DNA from 2 places in the Gallintestinimicrobium sp. genome. Region 2 is predicted to be linked to the other one. Evidence: riboswitches for the same ligand, from Rfam matches in the RefSeq annotation. Region 2 holds a riboswitch; the other holds the start of a gene.
The links. Region 2 has a riboswitch for FMN ahead of ACLTOQ_RS06720 (ECF transporter S component). Riboswitches for the same ligand answer to the same signal wherever they lie in the genome.
Positions count from the first base shown of each region.

Region 1: another riboswitch for FMN. It lies ahead of ACLTOQ_RS12515 (ECF transporter S component); the one in region 2 lies ahead of ACLTOQ_RS06720 (ECF transporter S component).

Region 1 is NZ_JBKVPW010000015.1:10,358-14,789, forward strand. Features, by position in the region: gene ACLTOQ_RS12505 (efflux RND transporter periplasmic adaptor subunit) at 1-208, opposite strand, end outside; gene ACLTOQ_RS12510 (ABC transporter ATP-binding protein) at 587-1,285, opposite strand; gene ACLTOQ_RS12515 (ECF transporter S component) at 1,606-2,337, opposite strand; FMN riboswitch at 2,661-2,817, opposite strand; gene ACLTOQ_RS12520 (Tex family protein) at 2,884-4,432, opposite strand, start outside.
Region 2 is NZ_JBKVPW010000006.1:8,271-12,702, forward strand. Features, by position in the region: gene ACLTOQ_RS06695 (hypothetical protein) at 192-491, shown strand; gene ACLTOQ_RS06700 (sigma-70 family RNA polymerase sigma factor) at 511-918, shown strand; gene ACLTOQ_RS06705 (helix-turn-helix domain-containing protein) at 915-1,097, shown strand; gene ACLTOQ_RS06710 (winged helix-turn-helix domain-containing protein) at 1,151-1,576, opposite strand; gene ACLTOQ_RS06715 (riboflavin kinase) at 1,747-2,439, opposite strand; gene ACLTOQ_RS06720 (ECF transporter S component) at 2,448-3,092, opposite strand; FMN riboswitch at 3,210-3,325, opposite strand; gene ACLTOQ_RS06725 (nitroreductase family protein) at 3,424-3,942, opposite strand; gene ACLTOQ_RS06730 (winged helix-turn-helix transcriptional regulator) at 4,095-4,432, shown strand, end outside.

The DNA.
Region 1 (4,432 bases), on a different contig from region 2:
CCTTGCTGCTGCTCGCTTTCACATACAGCCCTACGCCAATGACCGCTACTGTAACAATCGCTGCAATCCATGCCTTGCGGTGCTTTTTCCCGGTTCCGGACGCCTTTTTGACTGCCCGCTCTTTTTTCTTTGCTGCACGTTTTTCCTTTGCAGTCTGTTCTGTGCCGATTTCCTGCGTGCTCTCCATTTTATCCATCTGATCGCTCATTTTCAGTCTTTCCTCTCATTTCTGCGCACGCTTTTTGCGCATGTCGAGTTTGTGTCAAGTGCGCGCAGACACAAATCCCGTGATTGAAAAATTTAATTTTCAATCTTCGAAACTGTTCAGTACCCTCACAGTTACGCGCAAAAATCCATTCCAAATCGGCTGTGCCGATAGGATTTTTGCCTTCCGGTCTAAGTTTTCTTACGGTCAGCGCAGTAAATGCGCAGACCTACTGAGCAGTTACCAATCTTCGAAACTGTTCAGTACCCTCACAGTTACGCGCAAAAATCCATTCCAAATCGGCTGTGCCGATAGGATTTTTGCCTTCCGGTCTAAGTTTTCTTACGGTCAGCGCAGTAAATGCGCAGACCTACTGAGCAGTTACCAATCTTCTACCTGCTGTTCGAAATCCGCCTCGATTTTTCCGTCTTTGATACGGATGACCCGCCTTGCCTGCGCCGCGATATCGTTATCATGGGTGATCAAAATCACGGTTCGTCCCTCGCGGTGGAGCTGTTTCAAAATGCTCATGATTTCTTTGGTGGAACCCGAATCCAGATTACCGGTGGGTTCGTCCGCCAGGATCACCGGCGGCGCCTGTGCAATTGCCCGCGCAATCGCAACCCTCTGCTGCTGTCCGCCGGACATCTCCGATGGCTTATGCGACATACGCTGTCCCAATCCGACCTTTTCCAGCGCTGCTTCCGCCAGCTCCCGGCGTTCTTTTTTGCCGACGCCGCGGTAAATGAGCGGCAGCTCTACATTTTCCAGCGCCGTCAGATTCGCGATCAGGTTAAAGCCCTGAAAAATAAAACCAATCTCCCGGTTTCTGACGTCCGACAGTTCATCGTCACTCATGCGCGACACATCTTTTCCATGTAAAAAATAGGAGCCGCTGGTCGGCACATCGAGGCAGCCGAGCATATTCATCAACGTCGATTTGCCCGAGCCGGAATGACCGATAATCGCCACAAATTCCTTTTCCTGAATGGATACCGACACATGATCCAGCGCCCGGACTTCGTTCTCTCCGGGGTTATAGACCTTGCAGATATCCTTAACTTCCACAAGTGCAGCCATTGATTTGCCCTTTCTGTATTATTTATATAATACAATAATACGGTTGTGTTTTTCTGTCAACCCACAGGTTTTACACATTGTAGTTCATTGTACAGGAATGCCTCCGAAAAATCCCCCATCTTTCATAAAATCTTTCTTAAATTTTTCCAAAGAAATCAGAACCCGGAGGGCAGGGCGCACTTTTTTTGGAAAACAAAACCGCAGAGGGATTCGCCTCTGCGGTGCGTGGTGAAAATTTGTGTGGATTACGACAACTGCTTTGCAGCCATGTAATCGGTATTTTTTATTCCTGACAATAGAATGCTCGCAGAGCGTGCATTCTATTGTTTATGCGCTGCCTTTAAGATCGGGCTGAGCTTTTTGTAAACCAAAATAGTGATCAGCGATACCAGTCCGCCTTTTAAGAGGTTTAACGGTACAACACACATCAGCACCAGTCCGCTGATGCTGTGGATCGCCGGGTTGATCGCCGTTCCCATTCCGATGATCGCATCCAGCGGGATTCCGTACAGCTCAGAAAATTTCGGAAGCAGATAAATGGCATTGAAGCAGGAGCCAAACGCCGTCATGATCAGTGTACCCACAACGGTGCCGAGAATCGCCTGTTTTCTCGATTTTTTGAACAGGTAGATCACGGACGCAGGCAGCACCAGCATGCAGCTGATCGAGAAGTTTGCCAGCTCTCCGACGAACGCTGTGGAAGAGGGCTTTAACACAAGCTTGATCAGAATTTTACAAAACTCGATCATGACACCCGCCACCGGTCCGTATGCAAATGCACCGATCAGCGCCGGAAGCTCGGAAAAATCCAGTCCGTAGAAGGACGGCGCGAAGGGAACCGGAAACTCCAGTACCATCAGGATCGCTGCAATTGCGGAAAATACGCCGATCACGACGATTTTTCTGGTTGCAAGGACACGCTCTGTGTCGCTATTTTTTTTCTTGACTGCTTTTTCAATGACATAGGCGATCAGAAACATCACCACGATCAGTGCAAGAAACTCCAATACAAATACTACGTTTTCAGATACGGTTTGCCATAAAGAACTCATTTTTAAGTCTCCTTTCGATTTGCAGGAAAGTTCTTTGCACAGCGATATGCCTGTCAGGGATCCTGCCAAAGGGCTTTTCCTTCACAGGATATCCCCTTCCTTTGGGACACAAAAAGAATGTGCCTTGGCACATTCTCGCGCCGAGGCGCGGTTGCTTTAGCAACCATCTACCCCTGCGCCGAGTGCGCATCCCCGCGGAGCATTTTTATCGTATGGAAACGAAGTTTCCTATACGATAAAAAACCCGGAAGAGAAATCTTCCGGGTCTGTGCGCTGTTTGCTTTGGGTTTCTTCTGCGTCGGCAAAAACGCATCAGAAAAAGCAATCATCTTCTTCCATCCAGACTGTACTGTCGGCTTCGGAGTTTCCGTCTGCTCCCATTGCAGAAGGATCACCGAATCATGCCCCGCTGACTTATACAGCGAAAGGCTCGTGGGCTATACCACCGGTTGGGACTTGCACCCGACCCTGAAGAACTTTACCTTTATTAACGTGTTGAGTATATGACGTTTTTGATAAAAAATCAAGAGAAAATTTTGTTTTTTCTTATTTCTGATCCAGACGCATCGTCAGGCCGATCCGTTTTTTGACCGGATCAACGTCCAGTACCTTTACATCCACGATATCCCCAACGCTGACTGCTTCCAGCGGATGCTTGATAAAACGGTCCGTGATCTGGGAAATGTGCACCAGTCCGTCCTGATGGACGCCGATATCCACGAATACACCAAAGTCGATGACGTTACGGACGGTTCCCTTTAACACCATGCCGGGCTTTAGGTCCTTCATATCCAGCACGTCGCTGCGCAGGATCGGGCGGGGCATATCCTCACGCGGATCGCGGGCAGGCTTTTCCAGCTCCCTTACAATATCTGTCAGCGTGATCTCGCCAATACCGAGCTCTTCCGCCAGCTTTTTCTTGTCCGGGATGCGGCGTTCCAGTGCAGAAACGGCTGCTGCCTTCTGGCTGCCGGATGTGCTGCTGCCTGCAGCGGCTCCTGTCGACGCATTTGCAGCGTTCAATGCTCCTGCGCCAGACCGCCCCGATGGGTTTGCTCCTTTTTTGTCGGTTCCGCCATTGTCTGCATCCAAAGTCATTCCCTGCATGGCTGCTGCCAGTGCGCGTCCCATCGCCGTATCCGTATTGCGGATGTTGAAGCCGTTTTGTCTGCGGTCCTTGCGGTTTGCTTTGTTTTTGGCGGACACATTCTGGCGTGCAGCGTCGCCTGAAGTATTTTTGCTGTCAGCGCCCGATGTGTTCTGCGCAGCGCGTCCCTTTTTGGCTTCCGCCTGCAGCATGCGCACATCTTCCATGGAAAGCTCCAGTTTCTTTAACAATTCCATCGTCGCAGGATAGGACTCGGGATGTACGCTCGTCGCATCCAGCGGATTTTCTCCGTCCGCAATCCGCAAAAAGCCTGCGCACTGCTCAAATGCTTTGGGCCCCAGCTTCGGAACCTTTAACAGCTGCTTCCGGTTTGTAAAGCGTCCGTTTGCTTCCCGGTATTCTACGATATTTTTTGCAACCGTCCTGGAAATACCGGAAATGTACTCCAAAAGCGGAGCAGATGCGGTATTTAAGTCCACGCCTACCCGGTTTACACAGTCCTCTACCACACCGCCCAGGGCTTCCCCAAGCTTTTTCTGGTTCATATCATGCTGATACTGTCCGACACCGATGGATTTGGGATCGATCTTTACCAGCTCGGAAAGTGGATCCTGCAGACGGCGTGCGATCGAAGCCGCACTTCTTTGTCCCACGTCAAACTGCGGGAACTCTTCCGTTGCCAGCTTGCTGGCAGAATAAACAGATGCGCCCGCTTCGTTGACGATCACATACTGAACCGGCTTTTTCAGCTCTTTGATCAAATCGACGATCACCTGCTCGGACTCGCGGCTCGCAGTGCCGTTTCCCACAGAGATCAGAGAAATATCGTACTTCTCGATCAGCTTCTTTAATTCCTTTTTGGCTTCTTCTACTTTGTTCTGAGGTGCAGTCGGATAAATGACCTTCGTATCCAGTACCTTTCCGGTCGCATCCACAACAGCAAGCTTACAGCCGGTACGAAACGCCGGATCCCAGCCGAGCACTACA
Region 2 (4,432 bases):
GAAGGCCGCCTTTTGTTTTAATTTCATAGATTCATAGAATAGTTGGAATAGCATTTGAAAAAAGTATTATTTCACAATTTAACAATTATCAGCAGGGCGGCAGCGTTGCGCTGCCATATCGCGAAAGAAAGGGGATGATGCAGGCCGCCTGTGTGCCGTCCGCATAACTGCGGACAGGGAGTAACGATGTTATGGAAAAAGGATTCCACAACATCGAGCAGTTCATTGCTTTCATAACTCCAGGACACACGGCTTTTCATGAACGGCTCTCAATAGGGGTATATCGTCGAGGCAGGACGAGAGAGTTTTCTCCACATAAAGAAAAACCTCCACCTGCTCGGATGGTATCTATTGAACTGCTCGATGCAGCAATTCAGGGAACAGCTGGTTTTGTCCATTGGTACAAAGCTGGCTGTTTTTGTTTATCACAGCCAGGTTTTGTCCGGTGCAGGGCACCGCCAGAAGCTCGGGAAATTCGTGGAAATTCTTGAGACTTTTGGAGGTAAAGCCATGTGGCAACGGAACAATGGACAGGCAGAAGATGACCTGCAATTCAGATTTACAGCATATTTGGTGTCGGCGGTCAAGCGCCGCAGAAAAGATTATTTGATTCAGCTTTATAAGCGCAGCAGCATAGAGAGTAGTTCGGAAGTGGTTTACGAATCCGAACCCAGCTCAGAGGAAGTGGTTTTAGACAAGTTGCCGCTTATGGATGTCATTGAGAATGGAGCGCTTCTGGAGGCACTTCAGAAACTCAATGAGCGGGAGCGCCAGATCTTTCTGGCTCGAACGCTGGAGGAAGAAGATTTTGAGACTCTGGGAGTAAAGTTTGAACTTTCCTACAAGGGGGCAGCTGCACTTTACTACAGGACGATTCAGAAAATCAGAAAGAGCATTGAAGGAGGTGACAAGAGATGAATTTTGAATGTCTCCTTCTCAGCGCCAAGGCTGGAAACGAGGATGCCATTACGGCGATTTTACAGATGTATCGTCCATTGCTGTTAAAGTATGCCATTATAGATGGTGTGCTGGATGAGGATCTGTACCAGGAATTGAGCATTATTTTGTTGAAGGCGATTAAACTGTTTAAGATTTAAGTCAATGAGAAAGGCTCCGAGATCATTATGGCCTCGGAGCCTTTCTTGCTGACTTAAAAGGGAGAACTGTTAAATTTATATCCACTGCCCAGTACAGTGCGGATATAGCCACCTTTTGGGGTATCTGGCGTCAACTTGCGCCGGATCTGGCTGATGATGCTGGCAACGGCGGTTCCGCAGTGTTCACCGTCCGCAGCCCACACAGCCTCATAGATCTGTCTGGCAGAAAAGACCCAGCCAGGATGGCGAGCCAGATAAGCAAGGACAGCAAACTCATGATGAGTTAGTGTAACAAGTTGACCTCTGCAGAATACTGCCTGCTCCTTCAGGCGAATCTCAAGCTCCGGAAAGGGGAGAGTGTCATCCGAGAGTGGGAGAGCAATATGGTCAAGCTCTGGTTCGTCTGCAAGGGCTTCCATAATTTTATTGAGTATGTGTTCTTCATGGTCTGCAACGGATAATATTAAAAATTTGCCCATATTGTTCACATCCTTTCTTCTCTCTATATGAATAAGCAGTGGTCTTGTTTTTGGTGAAACCTAAATGAACTGGGGGATAGTATCAGAGCCGTTTCTGTTTATAAAAGGTTGCTGAACACGAAGACTTCAAAATTTTGAGAATGGCGCTATTTGCTCTTGTGTTTACCACCTTACTCGGAATTGAATTTATAACCATAGCCAATTACTGTTTTTATATACTCGTGTCCCATGCAATATGGCTTTAGCCTTTTTCGTATTTGAAAAATCGTGTTTTCTACTGCATGCAAATGGTTATTTGTGGGTTCATGCCAAATCTGTTCATAAATCTGTTCTTTTGTGAATGCGGTTTGAGGAGATTGCAGTAACAGATAAAGGACTTCAAATTCGTTTGTTGATAAATAAACTTCCTGCTGTTCTAATATTACACAATGCCGGTTAACATCAATGTGTAAGGTGTGATTTGTTTGCTTTAATCCCCAAAATTCTTGTGCCATTGTCCGGTCATTCGCAATTTGTTCAAGCAGCAAGGATAATTCATTGAATTTTCTGACTTCCCTCAATTTCTTATATAGGTTGACAGTTATCGTACACCCATATATATCCTTATCAAAATCAAAAATATATGTTTCGATTGAAATAAAACTATCATTATCAAGTGTAGGGCGCGTCCCAATGTGGGTAACACCGTAATATCTCTTATCGCTTAAAAGAATATCTGCCACATATACTCCTGTTTTTGGCAAAAAATCTTTTTTTTCGATTGCTATGTTCGCGGTAGGTGTCCCCACATGCTTTCCAATACCTCGGCCATGTATAACGGTTCCTGTTAGTGTGTAAATAGGCTCATTTAGTTTTTCTTTCATTTCGATCCTCATATAATCCCATTCATTGACAGGATAATCAAAACACAAGTTACAATAATAAAACTTGCCAATATAAGCAGACCAGTATGCTTTTGTCTTGCTTCATTTTCCGAAGCAGCAACATATCCGCTTTTTCTCAAAGCGGTAACTATGGGCTTATACAGTAAAAAGGTAATGGATGCATTTAACCCACCTTTCAACAAGTTAAATGGAAGAAAGGCAGGAAGTAACAATTCTACAACTGCTTCTCTTGGATACCCCATATAAAGCGGTGTTACCAAATAGTTCCACAACAGCATAACAACAACCGTTATGAGCCATCCCGATGCCAGACCAATCACTGCACCAGATAAAGTGTGCTTTTTTTTGTAAATGACAGATGCCGTACACGCAAAAGATAGTGTTTGTACGATATTCATGATACAACCTAATATTCCAGTATCGCTTACTGTAATCATTTCAAGGATTGCCACAATGACAGATACGATACAAGAAGTCATCGGTCCCCAAATAAAGCCGCCCAAAGTTACAATAACATCGGATGGGTCGTACTTTAAGAATAGAATAATCGGAATCCTGCCGACAACCATGGTGACATAAGTGATCGCACATAGCATCCCAATAGTGGTGACTCTTTTTGTTTTACTGTTCATAATTGCTTTCCTCCGTGGCAAAAAATTAACACCCAAAAGAAAAGGTCTTTCGGGTGTTAACATTATAATTAGGCCACAGAAAAGAAAGTAAGCCCCTTAAAATCTGCGGAAATCTAACCATATCTTCTTTCATCCAGACTATACTGTTGGTTTTGGAATTACACCAAATCGTGCGTTTTACGCTCGCGGACTTTACCGCCAATCGGGAATTTCACCCTGCCCCGAAGACACTTTTATTCAGTTGTTTCCCCGCAATTATAACATCAACTATTTTTGGAAGCAATGAGTTGAAGATAGTTCGGAAGTATTTCGGAAATCGAGTCATACTCGGTTACAGTTTTTCATACGAAACTAAGTCAGTGAGTGGAATCCTCATGTGTTCATGTCTTTCTGTATCTGCTGGCGCTTCATTTCCATAACCGATTACCAAAATATTGATTGGCTCTAAATTATCGGGTAAATCAAATTCTTTCCGGATAACATCAGGTTGAAAGTAGCATACCCATACGGTGCCCAAACCTAATTCTGTTGCCTCTAACATCATATGGTCTGTTAGGATAGCTGCGTCAATGTCTCCAGTTTGTTTTTGGTCAAAGGGGCGAACCCATGCCTTGTTATGATCTGCACATACAATGATTGCAAGAGGAGCATTATAAATATTTGCCCCTTTGCTGATTTTTTCCAGCCCTTCTTTGCTTTCTACTGCAATTAAATGAACCGGCTGTAGGTTTGCTGCTGTAGGTGCAACATGAGCAGCCTGCAAAATTTTATCAAGCTTCTCTTTCTCCACTTTTTTGCCACTGTAATTGCGTACAGAATACCGTTTTTTTGCAATCTCAATAAAATTCATCATGGTCAATCCTTTCTTGGTGCTGTATAATTTAGTTGACATATTCAATCGTCGTACTAATTTTAACATGGTGCAGTAGAATAACAAGATTGCACTTTTCAGGTAGATACTTCCCTCAAAGAAAGTACCCAAAAAGGAGTGAGTTTATAAAAATGAATTATCAAAAAGAACAATTTAGTTGTCCAGTGGAAGCCACACTTTTTCTGATTGGAGGAAAATATAAACCTCTCATTCTTTGGCATTTGATAGAAAAACCTTTGCACTACATGGAATTACAACGCTTAATTCCAAAAGCCACACCTAAAATGCTTTCACAACAACTTCGCGATTTGGAAGAATGCGGCATGATTCATAGAGAAGTAATTCCAGAAAAACCACCTAAAACTTTGTATTCTCTTACTGCGTTTGGAAAAAGTATCATTCCGGTATTAGATTCTATGTGTAACTGGGGAATACACTTTCTTGAAGGCTTGGATATTACACCGCCTTG